Regions from separate parts of the Sporolactobacillus sp. BBK16-2 genome, predicted to be linked through region 2. Evidence: riboswitches for the same ligand, from Rfam matches in the RefSeq annotation. Region 2 holds a riboswitch; the other holds the start of a gene.
What was found. Region 2 has a riboswitch for lysine ahead of AC6F33_RS16285 (amino acid permease). Riboswitches for the same ligand answer to the same signal wherever they lie in the genome.
Positions count from the first base shown of each region.

Region 1: another riboswitch for lysine. It lies ahead of AC6F33_RS11595 (aspartate kinase); the one in region 2 lies ahead of AC6F33_RS16285 (amino acid permease).

Region 1 covers NZ_CM187611.1:2,311,265-2,317,926, reverse strand. The annotation lists gene AC6F33_RS11615 (endonuclease MutS2) at 1-433, shown strand, start outside; gene trxA (thioredoxin) at 529-846, shown strand; gene AC6F33_RS11605 (AEC family transporter) at 1,102-2,037, shown strand; gene uvrC (excinuclease ABC subunit UvrC) at 2,188-3,969, shown strand; lysine riboswitch at 4,030-4,223, shown strand; gene AC6F33_RS11595 (aspartate kinase) at 4,398-5,630, shown strand; gene AC6F33_RS11590 (YslB family protein) at 6,079-6,546, opposite strand.
Region 2 covers NZ_CM187611.1:3,271,614-3,278,275, forward strand. The annotation lists gene AC6F33_RS16270 (glycosyl hydrolase family 18 protein) at 1-1,249, opposite strand, end outside; gene AC6F33_RS16275 (aminotransferase class I/II-fold pyridoxal phosphate-dependent enzyme) at 1,504-2,697, shown strand; gene AC6F33_RS16280 (DUF1516 family protein) at 2,749-3,075, opposite strand; gene AC6F33_RS16285 (amino acid permease) at 3,176-4,588, opposite strand; lysine riboswitch at 4,823-5,003, opposite strand; gene recQ (DNA helicase RecQ) at 5,091-6,662, opposite strand, start outside.

The DNA.
Region 1 (6,662 bases), 960 kb from region 2:
TCAGCCTGGCGACGCAGTAAAGATTATCAGTTTCGGTCAGACCGGATACATTGTCAATAAAATCGGTGATCAAGAATATCTGGTACAAGCCGGTATCTTGAAAATGAATGTCAAAGCAAGCGATTTGAAAAAAGTTAAAGAAGAGAAGAAGGTTAAACCGGTCGTTAATGTGCGTACTTCAGGACAAACGGTGCGTCCGGAACTTGACCTCCGCGGCGAACGCTATGAAGATGCGATGCTGAAGGTTGAGAAATACTTGGATGAAGCGCTGCTTGCAGGCTATGCACGCGTCTCGATCATTCATGGTAAGGGTACCGGTGCACTGCGCAAGGGTGTCACTCAATTAATCGATCGCCACCCGCGTGTGAAGGCGTCGCGTCTCGGTGCCCAGGGTGAAGGCGGCAGCGGCGTGACGGTCGTTGAATTCAAGTAATGTGTGCGCCAAGCTGAATAATGGAATCTCGTGTTGGCACATGCTATACTGTGTGACATAGAGCATATTGAACTATTTGAGGAGGTCTTTCTGTAATGGCAATTAGTCAGGTAAACGATGCAAATTTTGCGGATGAAACTTCAAAGGGACTTGTTTTAGCCGATTTTTGGGCTACTTGGTGCGGACCATGCAAAATGATGGCACCTGTTTTGGAAGAAGTGAATTCCGAATTAGCAGATAATCTTAAAATCGTAAAGCTGGATGTTGATGAAAATCAAGCGACAGCAAGCAAGTACGGAGTTATGAGTATTCCTACCATGTTCTTGTTCAAAGACGGCGAAGTGGTTGACAAAGTTGTCGGCTTCCAACCGAAAGAAGCCCTTGCTGAACGCATCAAACAGCATATCGGCTGATTGATTAGTAAAAAATATAGTGAAATCCATGGAAAACCGGGACGTATCGCATTTATATGCGGCGACGCCCGGTTTTTTCGTGCGCTGATCAGCATGCCGGCTTGTAAAGCATTGACAATATACTGTCACAAATTATTGTTTTAATTTTTAAAATAGTTATTGACTATGATTCTGGCTAAGAGGTATGCTCATTGATACAAGAAAGTAAAAAATGACAGTGAATAGTTGACGCATGTCAGTTGTGGAGGCACTCAGGTGGGCACCTTTTTTCAAGGCATTCAAGGGATTTTAGTCATAATTATAATGATCAGCGTGGGTTATGTATTGGCTCATCGCGGCTGGTTTGATAAAAAAACAAGTAAATTAATTGCTAAATTGGTAACGCAAATTGCGCTTCCTGCTTATATGATTAGCACAATTACCAACCATTTTACAAGTAAAGAATTAATTGAATTACTGCCGAATCTGCGCTTTCCGATTCTGTCGATGCTGATTTTGTTCGCCATCTCATTTTGGGCAGTTAAGATCTTTTCTGTTCAGAAAAATCATAGCGGATTGTTCAAATCAATGTTTTGCAACTCGAATACGGTTTTCATCGGTCTGCCTGTTAATCTTGCTCTGTTCGGTGAGCAAAGTCTTCCCTATGTTCTTGTATTTTATATGGCCAATACGACTTTTTTCTGGACACTGGGTGTCTACCTGATTCAACGTGATGGAAACTATCTAAGCAAAATCAGTTGGAAGCAAACGCTCGGTAAAATTTTTTCACCGCCGCTGCTTGGCTTTATAGTAGGTGTTATTCTGGTTCTTCTGCATGTGAAACTGCCCGCTTTTTTAATGTCCGATTTTAACTATATCGGCGGGCTCACCATTCCGTTATCGATGATTTTTATTGGTATTGCGATTCATCAGGCGGGTCTGAGCAAACTCCGTCTTAATAAGGACAATATTGGTGTCCTGATCGGCCGTTTTGTTGCAGCACCTGCAATTATGACCCTGTTGGTGCTGCCGGCACCGATGCCCGCACTCATGAAGGAGGTCTTTATTTTGCAGTCGGCGATGCCGGTCATGACGAATGCCCCGGTTGTCTCAGAATTGTATCATGCAGATTCGGACTATGCGGCCGTAATGGTGACGGAAACAACGCTCCTCAGTATGATTGAAATTCCTATTCTGATGACTATTTTTTAAACGAATAGATCTAAGCTTGGACAGAGGCGCTTATTTTTTCGCCACTGTCCTTTTTTGTTCCGGACTCTAAAAAGTTGAATGTTTTTCTGATCTCTTAGATAATAAAAGATAGTATGCAAGAATCAAGAAACAAAGGATGATCGATAACTGATGGTCAATCAGAAAATAAAAGAAAAGCTGAGCTTGCTTCCGAAGCAGCCTGGCTGCTATCAAATGAAGAACACTCAAGGAGAGATTATATATGTAGGGAAAGCGAAGAATCTGTTCAATCGCGTCCATTCCTACTTCAGCGGTTCCCATGATGCGAAGACGCAGCGGCTCGTTGCGGATATCGCTGATTTTGAGTATATTGTTGTTTCATCAGAAATCGAGTCACTGCTGCTCGAGATCAATTTAATCAAGAAGTATGAGCCGAGATACAACATCATGCTGAAGGATGATAAGAGCTATCCATTTATTAAGCTGACGACTGAGAAGTACCCACGGCTGATTATTACGCGCAAGGTGAATCGAAAGAGCGGCAAGTATTTCGGTCCCTATCCAAACGTTACTGCCGCAAACGAGACGAAGCGGCTGCTCGATCATCTCTATCCATTGCGCAAATGCCGCACTTTGCCAAACCGAGTCTGCTTGTACTATCATATCGGGCAGTGTTTGGCACCATGCGTTTACGATATTCCGAAAGAAACCTATGAGTCAATGGCCGATGACATTACGCGTTTTCTCAATGGCGGTTACCAGGATGTGAAAAAACGCCTGAAAGAAGAAATGCTTGAAGCCTCCGAACAGCTCAATTTTGAAAAGGCGAAGGAACTGCGTGACCAGATTAGCAATATTGAAACGGTAATGGAGAAACAAAAAATTATTTTTAATGATTTGGATGATCGCGACGTCTTTGGCTACGCCTTTGACAAAGGATGGATGTGTGTCCAGGTGTTCTTCATGCGCCAAGGAAAATTGATTGAGCGTAAGGTGTCACTGTTCCCATTTTATCAAGAGCCTGAGGAAGACTTCCTGACTTTTATCGGTCAATTTTATAGCCATCAAAATCACATTAAGCCGAAAGAAGTTCTGATCCCGAATTCGGTCGATAAGAGCCTGATTGAACAGATGTTGGAAACCGAAGTCCTTCAACCTCAGCGCGGACGAAAAAAAGATCTTGTTGCGATGGCGGTCAAAAATGCCGGCATCGCACTTAAGGAAAAATTTGCCCTGATCGAGCGTGATGAGAAGCGGACGATCGGAGCAGTTGAACAGCTTGGAGAAGCCTTGGACATGCCGGCACCGCGCCGCATTGAAACGTTCGATAACTCGAATATCCAAGGGGCCGATCCGGTTTCAGCAATGGTTGTGTTCGAGGATGGGCGCCCAAAGAAAAATGACTACCGGAAATATCGTGTGAAGACAGTAAATGGACCGGACGATTATGCGACGATGCGCGAGGTTGTGCGCAGGCGTTACGCACGCATTTTGAAAGAAGGCAAACCGCTGCCCGATTTGATTCTGATTGACGGGGGTAAAGGGCAGCTTTCCGCAGCGATTGACGTGCTCGAAAATGAGTTTGGCCTCTATGTTCCTGTTGCCGGACTTGTGAAGGACGATAAGCATCGAACATCACAGCTTGTCATCGGCGAACCTCCTCAGCTCGTCTCACTGGCGCGAAACAGTCAAGCATTTTACTTGTTGCAGCGTATCCAAGATGAGGTGCATCGATTCGCTATTACTTTCCATCGACAGGTCCGCGCGAAATCGATGATTCACTCTCTGCTGGACGACATTCCGGGAATCGGCAGGCAGCGTAAGCAAATGCTGCTACGCAAATTCGGTTCGATGAAAAAAATACGCGAAGCAAGCCGAGAAGAATTGCAAGAAGCCGGATTACCTGAAAAAGTGGCTGAATCAATGAGAAACTATTTGGACACGGAGCAATAAAGGGTATTGTCTCGGTTCGCTAGGTTTGTTATAATTTCCGTAACTTAATTTTCAAATATCTGAAGTGATAGAGGAGCAGTCTTCATTAGTAAGCCGCGCGAGAAAGATGGAATTCATTGACCGCGGCGGAAAGGGAAACCTGCCGAAGCCGGAACGACTTCATCATCGTTCCGGGCTGGATCTGCACTGAACAAGTGCAGGGCTGTCATACTTTTTTAAAATTACTTTTAAAAGTGTGGAGAACTATCTCAGCATGTTGAAAAACGATTGACTGTTCAACAGCGGGGATCTCTCGCTGTTCTTTTTGTCACTGACGATAACGAATAATGAGGAGCACGTTCTTATCAAGTGATCCCGTGTCTTCATTACAGAGGATCCGGAAAGAGCGAAGATAATAATGCCGGTCATAGTTTAAAGGAGCGAGTGCAGTGGCTTTAACGGTAATGAAGTTTGGCGGAACATCAGTTGCGTCAGTGGAACGGTTGCAGAAGGTAGCGGATAAAGTTATTAAGAAAAAAGAGGCCGGTAATCAAGTAATTGTGGTTGTTTCAGCAATGGGGAAAACAACGGACACACTTGTTTCAATGGCCGGAGAGATTTCCGATCGGCCGTCAAAGAGGGAAATGGATGTGCTTTTGTCGACAGGAGAGCAGGTAACCATCGCATTGCTGTCCATGGTTCTGAACGAACGCGGCTATCATGCAATATCATTTACCGGTTGGCAAGCCGGGATCAAAACGGAAGCAGTTCACGAAAGTGCGAAGATCTCGTCAATTGACACCTCATTGATCCGTCCACAGTTGAAGAAAGGATCGATTGTGATTGTGGCCGGATTCCAAGGTGTGACAGAGGACGGCGAAATCACAACGCTGGGCAGAGGCGGTTCGGATACTTCAGCTGTGGCGATTGCAGCGGCATTCGGTGCGAAGCGATGTGAGATCCACACGGATGTGACCGGGGTCTTTACAACAGATCCGCGCTACGTGAAAAAGGCGCGAAAGCTGAAGGAAATCAGTTATGACGAAATGCTTGAAATGGCCTATCTTGGAGCTGGTGTGCTACATCCGCGCGCTGTTGAGTATGCGAAGAACAGCCATCTTGAGCTGGTCGTATGCTCATCATTCTCCGAAGAAGAGGGTACGGTAATTAAGGAGGAAGTGTCAATGGAGAAGACAAAGTCGGTTAGAGGACTTGCTTTTGAGAAAAATGTGACGAAGGTGACGCTGCTTGGACTTCCAAATAATGTAGCAGCGGTATCGCGCGTGTTCGATGCAATTGCGGCGAAACATATTAACATTGACGTCATTGTTCAGAACGTCCTCGATGAAGCAAGAACAAGTCTTTCGTTCACTGTTGATCATGATGTACTCAATGAAACACTTGACGTGCTGCGCGCTCAGGAAGCAGAACTTGAATATCATAAAATGATCTTTGAGTCCGAACTTGCCAAGGTTTCGATTGTCGGATCGGGTATGGCATCAAATCCAGGTGTCGCGGCAGAAATGTTTCATGCCTTAGCTGAAAAAGATATTAAGGTCAAGATGATCAGTACGTCGGAAATCAAAGTCTCAACGATTATTGATGAAAATAAACTGATGCTGGCGCTCGATACCCTTCATGAAACCTTTCATTTGGCAGAAGAGGAATCCATGAGTTTATAAAAATTACGGCTTTTAAAAGCAGGCAGCCCGCCTGCTTTTTTTACAAGTAAAGAAAGTATAAGATTTTACCCCATATTTAAACGAATAAACCAGTGCCTTGACCGAGAATCAAAGCGGAGGTGCGAGACGCCTGCGGGTGCGGCCCTGTTGATCGCGTGCCAGCGAGACCCCGCAGATTTCTGCTTGTCTGAGGAGGCTCGCGGTGCGCCCGCGGTCGCGCTCAGTTGATGCGAGCAACCGAAGCGATGATTCAACACTGTAATGACACAAACCAATCACACATGGCTGGAGATTAAAGACCGGGCGCTTTTCGCCCGGTTTTTCTTAGATACTTTCGTTTGAAGATGTGGACTGCATATAAGTAAACTGTTTTGCTAGAAGTTAATCAAACAGCACCTCAAGGGTTTCATTCCCTGAGGTGCTGTTTATTTGAGATCATTGCCAACCATTAATTTTCTGTACCAACCGGATCCTTTACATCCCATTTAATGAGAAAGATTACCTTCTTTTGACGTCCGGTCTTTGTTTCCATATAACTCTCAGCAACGCAGCCGGTCTGCCGCTGTATCTGTTCGGCAATAAACCCTGATTCTAATGCAAAACTGCTTGAATCCGAATAATCTTTGATTCTCGATTCAACGAGCGGAGAACTACATTCAAAAGTCATTTTATTTTTTTCCTTATTCACTTGCTCCAAAACGCCCCATCCGGCTTGATCAAAAAAGTCAATAATCTGCTGCTCATTGTCGAGCGGATATTGACGTGCTATTTTACGTCCCGACCAATACAGGATCGATGCCGTTTCCTTGCCGAGCAGTTCGGGAATTAGTAAATTTCTTATGAGTTCATAACCGAAAGCCGGTACGGTCGCGTCTCCATAGTGTTCCGGCTGCGGACAGGTATTGTTTCTCGTCATCTTCATCCCTCCATTGACTATTATAACTGTCTTTTCTCTGTTTCACTACGACAGATAAACGTAATATGTGTTTTATTTTTTCGATACTGCTTTACTTACTGGAGAGTGAAAAGTTC
Region 2 (6,662 bases):
GAATCTGGAAAAAGTGGGTGAATACCCATGGATACTGCGGCATCGCAAAATTGAGCTGCCAGGTGCCAATACCGCCGATTCGAGAATTATAAACAATCTGCGCTTTTTCAAATAAGCTGCGTACATCTTCAAACCAGACAACGCGATTTTGACCGCTGTCATCTGTATAGTAGAAGTATGCTGCCTGATCTGCTGTCGAATAGTTGATCGGCACTTGCTCACTCATGGCAAGATTCACCGCTGCTTGATACGTAATGGCTCTGCCCGGATTTTGGCTGGAAAAAGGAATCGGCCAGTCATAGCCATAAAACGGCGTACCCATGATGATCTTATTGCGATCCATCACACTGGCCGCATAATTGACCGTAGCGATGACATCTTGAATCGGTGCGGTCGGTCCCGGCTCGCTGCCTGCATAATGCCAGTCATAAGCCATGATGAAAAATTGATCGACAATGGCTCCGATTGCCGCATAGTCATAGCCGCGCACCCACGGCACCGTATCATCAGTTTTGGCCGGAACCGCAATACTGAGATTCAGCCCGGCCGCCTGCGTACGCTGCTGCAGCGCTTGGAGAAACATAACAAAAGCGTTCCGGTCAGCCGGAAGAACACCTTCAAAATCCACATTGATGCCGCCGTACCCATCAGACGTGGCATAATTAATCATGTTGTCAATCAAGCGCTGCTGAACATCCGGTGTGTTCAGAACGCGTTGAACAAGAGCTGAATTAAATCCTGTCTCGGTCAAATTGGTAACGGTAATGACCGGTGTCACCCGTCCGCGCCAAGACGCAAGTACGGCTGCATTGTCATTGAGCGGACTCAAATCGCTGTTCCAATTAAAATGGGTTTCGAACAAACCAATATAGGTTAGATATGGTGCATTATCCGCAATTACCGCTTGATCAATTGCCGGTGTCCGAAGCTGCGTGTAGCTGAAATGGGTCGCCACACGGCGTTCAATCGCCGGAAGATTAATTTTCTGACCGGGGCTTAAGCGATCAGGATTAATTCCTGGATTCGCTTGACGCACCGCGCTTAACGGAACATACGCCATGCGTGAAATCGTCCAAAGACTGTCGCCCGGCTGTACTGTATAAACATCACTTGTCACGAGCAGCGACTGACCGGTGACGATATTCGTCGCCGTCAGTCCGTTTACTGCTCTTAATGTATTCACAGGAATATCAAATTTTTGGCTGATTCCAAATAATGAGTCACCAGCTCTCACTGTATAGACAAACATAGTTCCACCCTTCCCGCTCCCGTCATTTGCAGGCCTATTCATTCTGCAGATGCATAGGCATTTCACACTAGTTTATTCAGCATGTTCGGAACGGTTCCGGCAGGTAGATAAGAAGAGAAAAAAAGGTTATGATAGGATACGTTGCGTGCCTGAAAGATTGATAGACCGCATCATGGTTTGCTCAATTCGCAGCGAACGATTTTACTTAATAGGTCATAGTGTATAGAAAGAATGTAAGGAAAAGAGGGTTATTTATGGCTGAATTCATCCCATCCCGGCAGGTTCAAGCACTTCCCGCCAATTACTTTACAAGCATTGATCATCGGATCAATTCGGTGGTCAAGCAAGGCATTGATGTCATTCATCTTCATACCGGAAGTCCTGATCAACCGACCCCCAAACCAATTATTCAGGCAATGAATAAAGCTGCTCAGCTTCATGAAAATCAAGGATATCCTCCTGCGGGCGGTACAGCAACACTCAAAGAGGCCATCAGTGAATTTTATATGCGTGAATACGGTGTTTCCGTTGATCCGGAGACGGAAGTAACCGTGTTTGACGGCGCAACCGTCGCTATTTCGGCACTTCCGCAAGCGATGCTGAATCCGGGCGACGTCATGTTGACAACCGATCCCGGCTATCCGCTCTATTTTGTTTGCCCACACTTGGCCGGCGCTGAAACCTATGGCATACCGGTTCATGCTGAAGACGGATTTTTACCAAACTACCAAACGATTCCTGAAAGCATTCTGCAAAAGTCAAGGCTTCTGATGCTGAACTATCCGAACAATCCTACCGGAGCAATGGCTACAAAAGAATTTTTTGCGGATACCGTTGCTTTTTCACAAGCGCATCATATTCCGGTTGTTCATGATTTCGCGTATGCAGCATTCGGCTTTGACGGTAAGCGCCCGCTCAGCTTTCTGCAAACTCCTGGTGCAAAGGAACAAGGCATTGAAGTGTACACGTTGTCGAAAACCTATAATATGGCCGGATTCCGCATCGGGTTCGCGGTCGGCAATGCCTCAATTATTCGAGCTCTCAGTCAGTTCCATGACATTGATCATTCGGACGTGCCGAGCGCCATTCAAGATGCAGCCGCAGCTGCTCTGCTCGGGCCGCAGCAATCCGTTCAAGAATTATGCGCGCTGTACGAGCATCGTCGCAACGTACTCGTCTCCGGCATACGCGCGATCGGCTGGGATGTTATCGCACCGCAAGGCTCGTTCTTCTGCTGGTTCAAGGTTCCAAGCGGTTATACCTCCGAAACCTTTGCCGACGCTCTGCTTGAACGTGCTCATGTTGCGGTGGCACCGGGTGCCGGATTTGGTACCCATGGCGATCAATTCGTCCGAGCCGGACTGCTCGAATCCGAGGAGCGCCTGAAGGAAGCCGTCATACGGATCAAAGCTTCCGGAATTCTCAATGAAACCCCTGTGCAAAATTAACCAATAAATGAAAAGAACTTTTCCCAGCATTCATCGGGAAAAGTTCTTTTTTCAAATCACATGATAACCCATCAGCAAAATCAGGATCAGAAGCACGGCAATCAAAACAAGAAAGATCCAGGATGATTCTTTTTTCTTACGTTTACCCATCGCCACTTCCATGAGTCCGATTAAGGCGAAGGAAAGCACGCCTTTAATCGTCGGCACCAGTGGGAAATGGATTAAGAAGAGCATGACTACCCCGGTTATAATCATAACCAGGTAAGCCGTCCTCAGGATCATACTCCACACTTTTTGCTCCGTGAGAAGATAGCTTAGGATAAAAAGAATCACGACAAGCCCCCAAACGAGGCCATGTATTTGCAGTAGTACATGCATGTTTTTTCCTCTTCTCTGAATCATTTGCTAGACTTGTCTCTATTTTAACACGAACAAATGCTTTTCCCAGTATTTGCATGATGGCCGATCACTTTAAATATCACTTTTCATAAATTTCATCGGTATCATCCGAATGACGCGACAGATCGCATTGATCAAGCGGAATCAATTTTGACTTCATCCTCCATTTGGCAATCAGCCAAACAGCAAGAAAAATCGGAATACCGATGTAGGCGGCAACAATTCCGCCCCAATCAATCCGTCCGCCGGAAAATGCGCCGATGCTTTGTCCGATCACGACCACCATGCATACCGCAAAAGCGAACAACGGACCAAACGGGAACCACTTTGCCCGATAAGGAAGGTCACTCACTTTTCCTCCTTGTGCAACATAAGCACGACGGAAACGATAGTGACTGATCGCAATGCCGAGCCATGCAATAAAACCACACATGCCCGATGCGCTAAGTAGCCAGTTATAAACAATACCGTCACCGAATCCGGAGGCAAAGAAAGCAAGCAGACCGAACGCGGCTGTAACGACAAGCGACCAGATGGGAATACCGTGCGTTGTCACATAGCCAAGGAATTTCGGTGCTTTTCCTTTTCGAGCGAGTGCATAGAGCATACGCGTCGATGCATACAGTCCGGAATTTCCTGCCGACAGCACCGCCGTTAAAATAACGGCATTCATCACCGACGCGGCAATCGCAAGCCCCGCTCTCTGAAACACAAGCGTGAAGGGACTGACCATAACCTGATCAGTCGCAGACAAATTATGACTCGTATAAGGAATGATCATGGCAATAACGAAGATTGCTAGAATATAAAATAGGAGTATCCGCCAGAAAATCGTGTTCATTGCTTTCGGAACACTTTTTTCCGGATGCTCGCTTTCACCGGCACTCACACCAAGCAGCTCCGTTCCTTGAAAAGAGTATCCGGCTGCGAGGAATACACCGAATGTCGCCAGAAATCCACCATGAAACGGCGCGTCACCAACGGCAAAGTTATGAAATCCGGGCACACCGCCGCCAAGAACACGGAAAATCATCAGCAACCCGACAACAATAAAAAGGATGACTGTTGCGACTTTAATAAATGCAAACCAATATTCCGACTCACCGTAGCCCTTAACCGTTAAAGCATTAAGTAAGAAGATAACAAGCAGAAATAGACCGCTCCAAAGCATCGACGAACTGTTGGGAAACCAGAATTTCATGATCAGTGTTGCGGCGGACAATTCGCTCGCAATGGTAATCGCCCAATTGTACCAATAATTCCAGCCAAGTGCGAAACCGAACGACGGATCGACAAAGCGCGTCGCGTAGGTGCTGAACGATCCGCTTGTCGGCATATAGGTCGCCAGTTCACCAAGACTGGTCATCAGGAAATAAACCATGATGCCTGTTAATCCATACGCGAGCAGCGCACCGCCCGGACCGGCCGTATAGATTGCGTTTCCACTGGCGAGGAAAAGCCCTGTTCCGATTGCTCCCCCAAGCGCGATCATCGTCAAATGACGTGATTTTAACCCGCGCCTTAATTGATTATTTCTCTTCTGCTGCACTTTTTCTCTCTCCCTCTCTGTATTTCGGGGAGATATGTGAAGAATATAATTCATGGTTACTAAAAACGCCCGCCAAGGCAAGATCATGCCTTCGGCGGACGGGAAACTTTTATAGTAAAAAAGAATAAGATCTGTTTAAAATACAGGCTTATTGATCCATTTACTCCTCGCACATCTTCCACCGATAGCACACCACATGCCTAAAAAACATGTGACAGTCCCGCCCCTTTCGAAAACGGACCCAGCACACTCGGCAAGAGAAACCGAATGTACTTCGGCAACAGTTCCTTACGCGCACCGTCCGGCTTCTCTTCGCCTCAGATGCGCTTATCTTAACTGCCGCGCCTCTACCCCCTCGTGATCTTGTGAGGAGATTTGTTAACAACAGGACTCATTGTACCTGTATCCGATACTATTTTCAACCTAGGAAGCGCATTGCATTTTCTCATACCGGGTCCTTCTCCTCAGAATGTTCGGTCTGATACTCGGCAATTGCTTCCATGAAGGCTTGTCCGTATTTTTCTAATTTTTGCTGACCGACCCCCTTGATCATCAGGAAGTCATGGTCAGTCGCCGGCAGTCGCGCACTCATCTCACGCAGGGACTGATCTGAAAAAATGATGTATGGAGGAACAAACTCTTTCTGAGCAAGCGTTTTACGGACCTGCTTCAACGATTCGAAGAGTGCATCGTCTACAGCCAATCGTTCTGCGCGAACACGTCCTTTTTTGAGGACCTTTTCCTCTCCCTTGAGCACCGGCAGCGACCGCTCACTTAAAGCGAGAACGGGAAAAGCGCCGCCCTGCTGCACAAGGTATTGCTCGGCTGTCAGGAAGTCGATAAATTCACTGATCTGCTTTTGCGTTCGGTCCTTCATAATGCCGTATGTGGGCAACCGGTCAAGCCGAAAAGAGAGCAGTTTTTGATCTGATGCGCCGGCAAGCACCTTGGCAACCATCATTTTCCCATAGCGTTCACGCAGACGCTTGACACACGAGAGTACCTTCTGTGCATCAACCGTTACATCTGATTTTTCACGTGTATCGAGACAGTTGCCGCAATGGGCGCACGGCTCAGGATTCTGCTCGCCGAAATAGCGCAAAATATAGCCCTGCAGACAGGTCTCGGTATGACAATAGCCAATCATCTGATCTAGTTTGTGGTACTCTGCTTGCTTCAGCGTATCGTCCATCTCAGATTGATCGATAAAAAACTTCTGCAACCGGATATCTTGCGGCGCAAACAAAAGAATGCAGTCACTTTTTTCTCCATCGCGCCCCGCACGCCCGGCTTCCTGATAATAGGCTTCAATGTTTCGCGGCATATTGTAGTGAATGACAAACCGTACATTTGATTTATTAATACCCATTCCAAACGCATTGGTTGCGACAAGCACCGTCAAGTCATCATAAAGGAACCGCTCCTGACTTGAAGCACGCTCCTGTTCGGAAAGACCGGCATGATAGCGTCCGACAGCAAGCCCCTTCTGCTCGAGTCGCGCATAAAGCCGATCCACTTCCTTGCGCGTCGCCGCATAAACAATTCCCGGCTGATCTTGATTCTTCTTCAAATAGTCAAGCAAAAAGGTATCCGCATTCTGACCGCGGATCACCTGAAAATTCAAATTATCACGAGCAAAGCCGGTCGCAATGACCCCGTTCGGCTCAATACCGAGCAACTGACAAATATCCGATGTGACGTTCGGTGTTGCCGTCGCTGTAAGGGCGACAACCGTAGGTCTTTGCTCAAATCGAGTAATCATTACGGGTATAGACCGATAACTGGGACGAAAATCATGACCCCACTGTGAAATGCAATGCGCTTCATCAATGGCCACGAGCGAAACATGCATACGTTCCAGAGCACGGACAAAATCCGGAACCTCTAAGCGCTCCGGTGCAATGTAAACTAATTTATAGTCTCCGTTCGCTGCAGCTGCAAGCCTCGACTTTCCTTCTGCAAAGCTTAGCGAACTATTTATGTAGGTTGCGTGAATCCCGGCGTTGCCAAGCGCGTC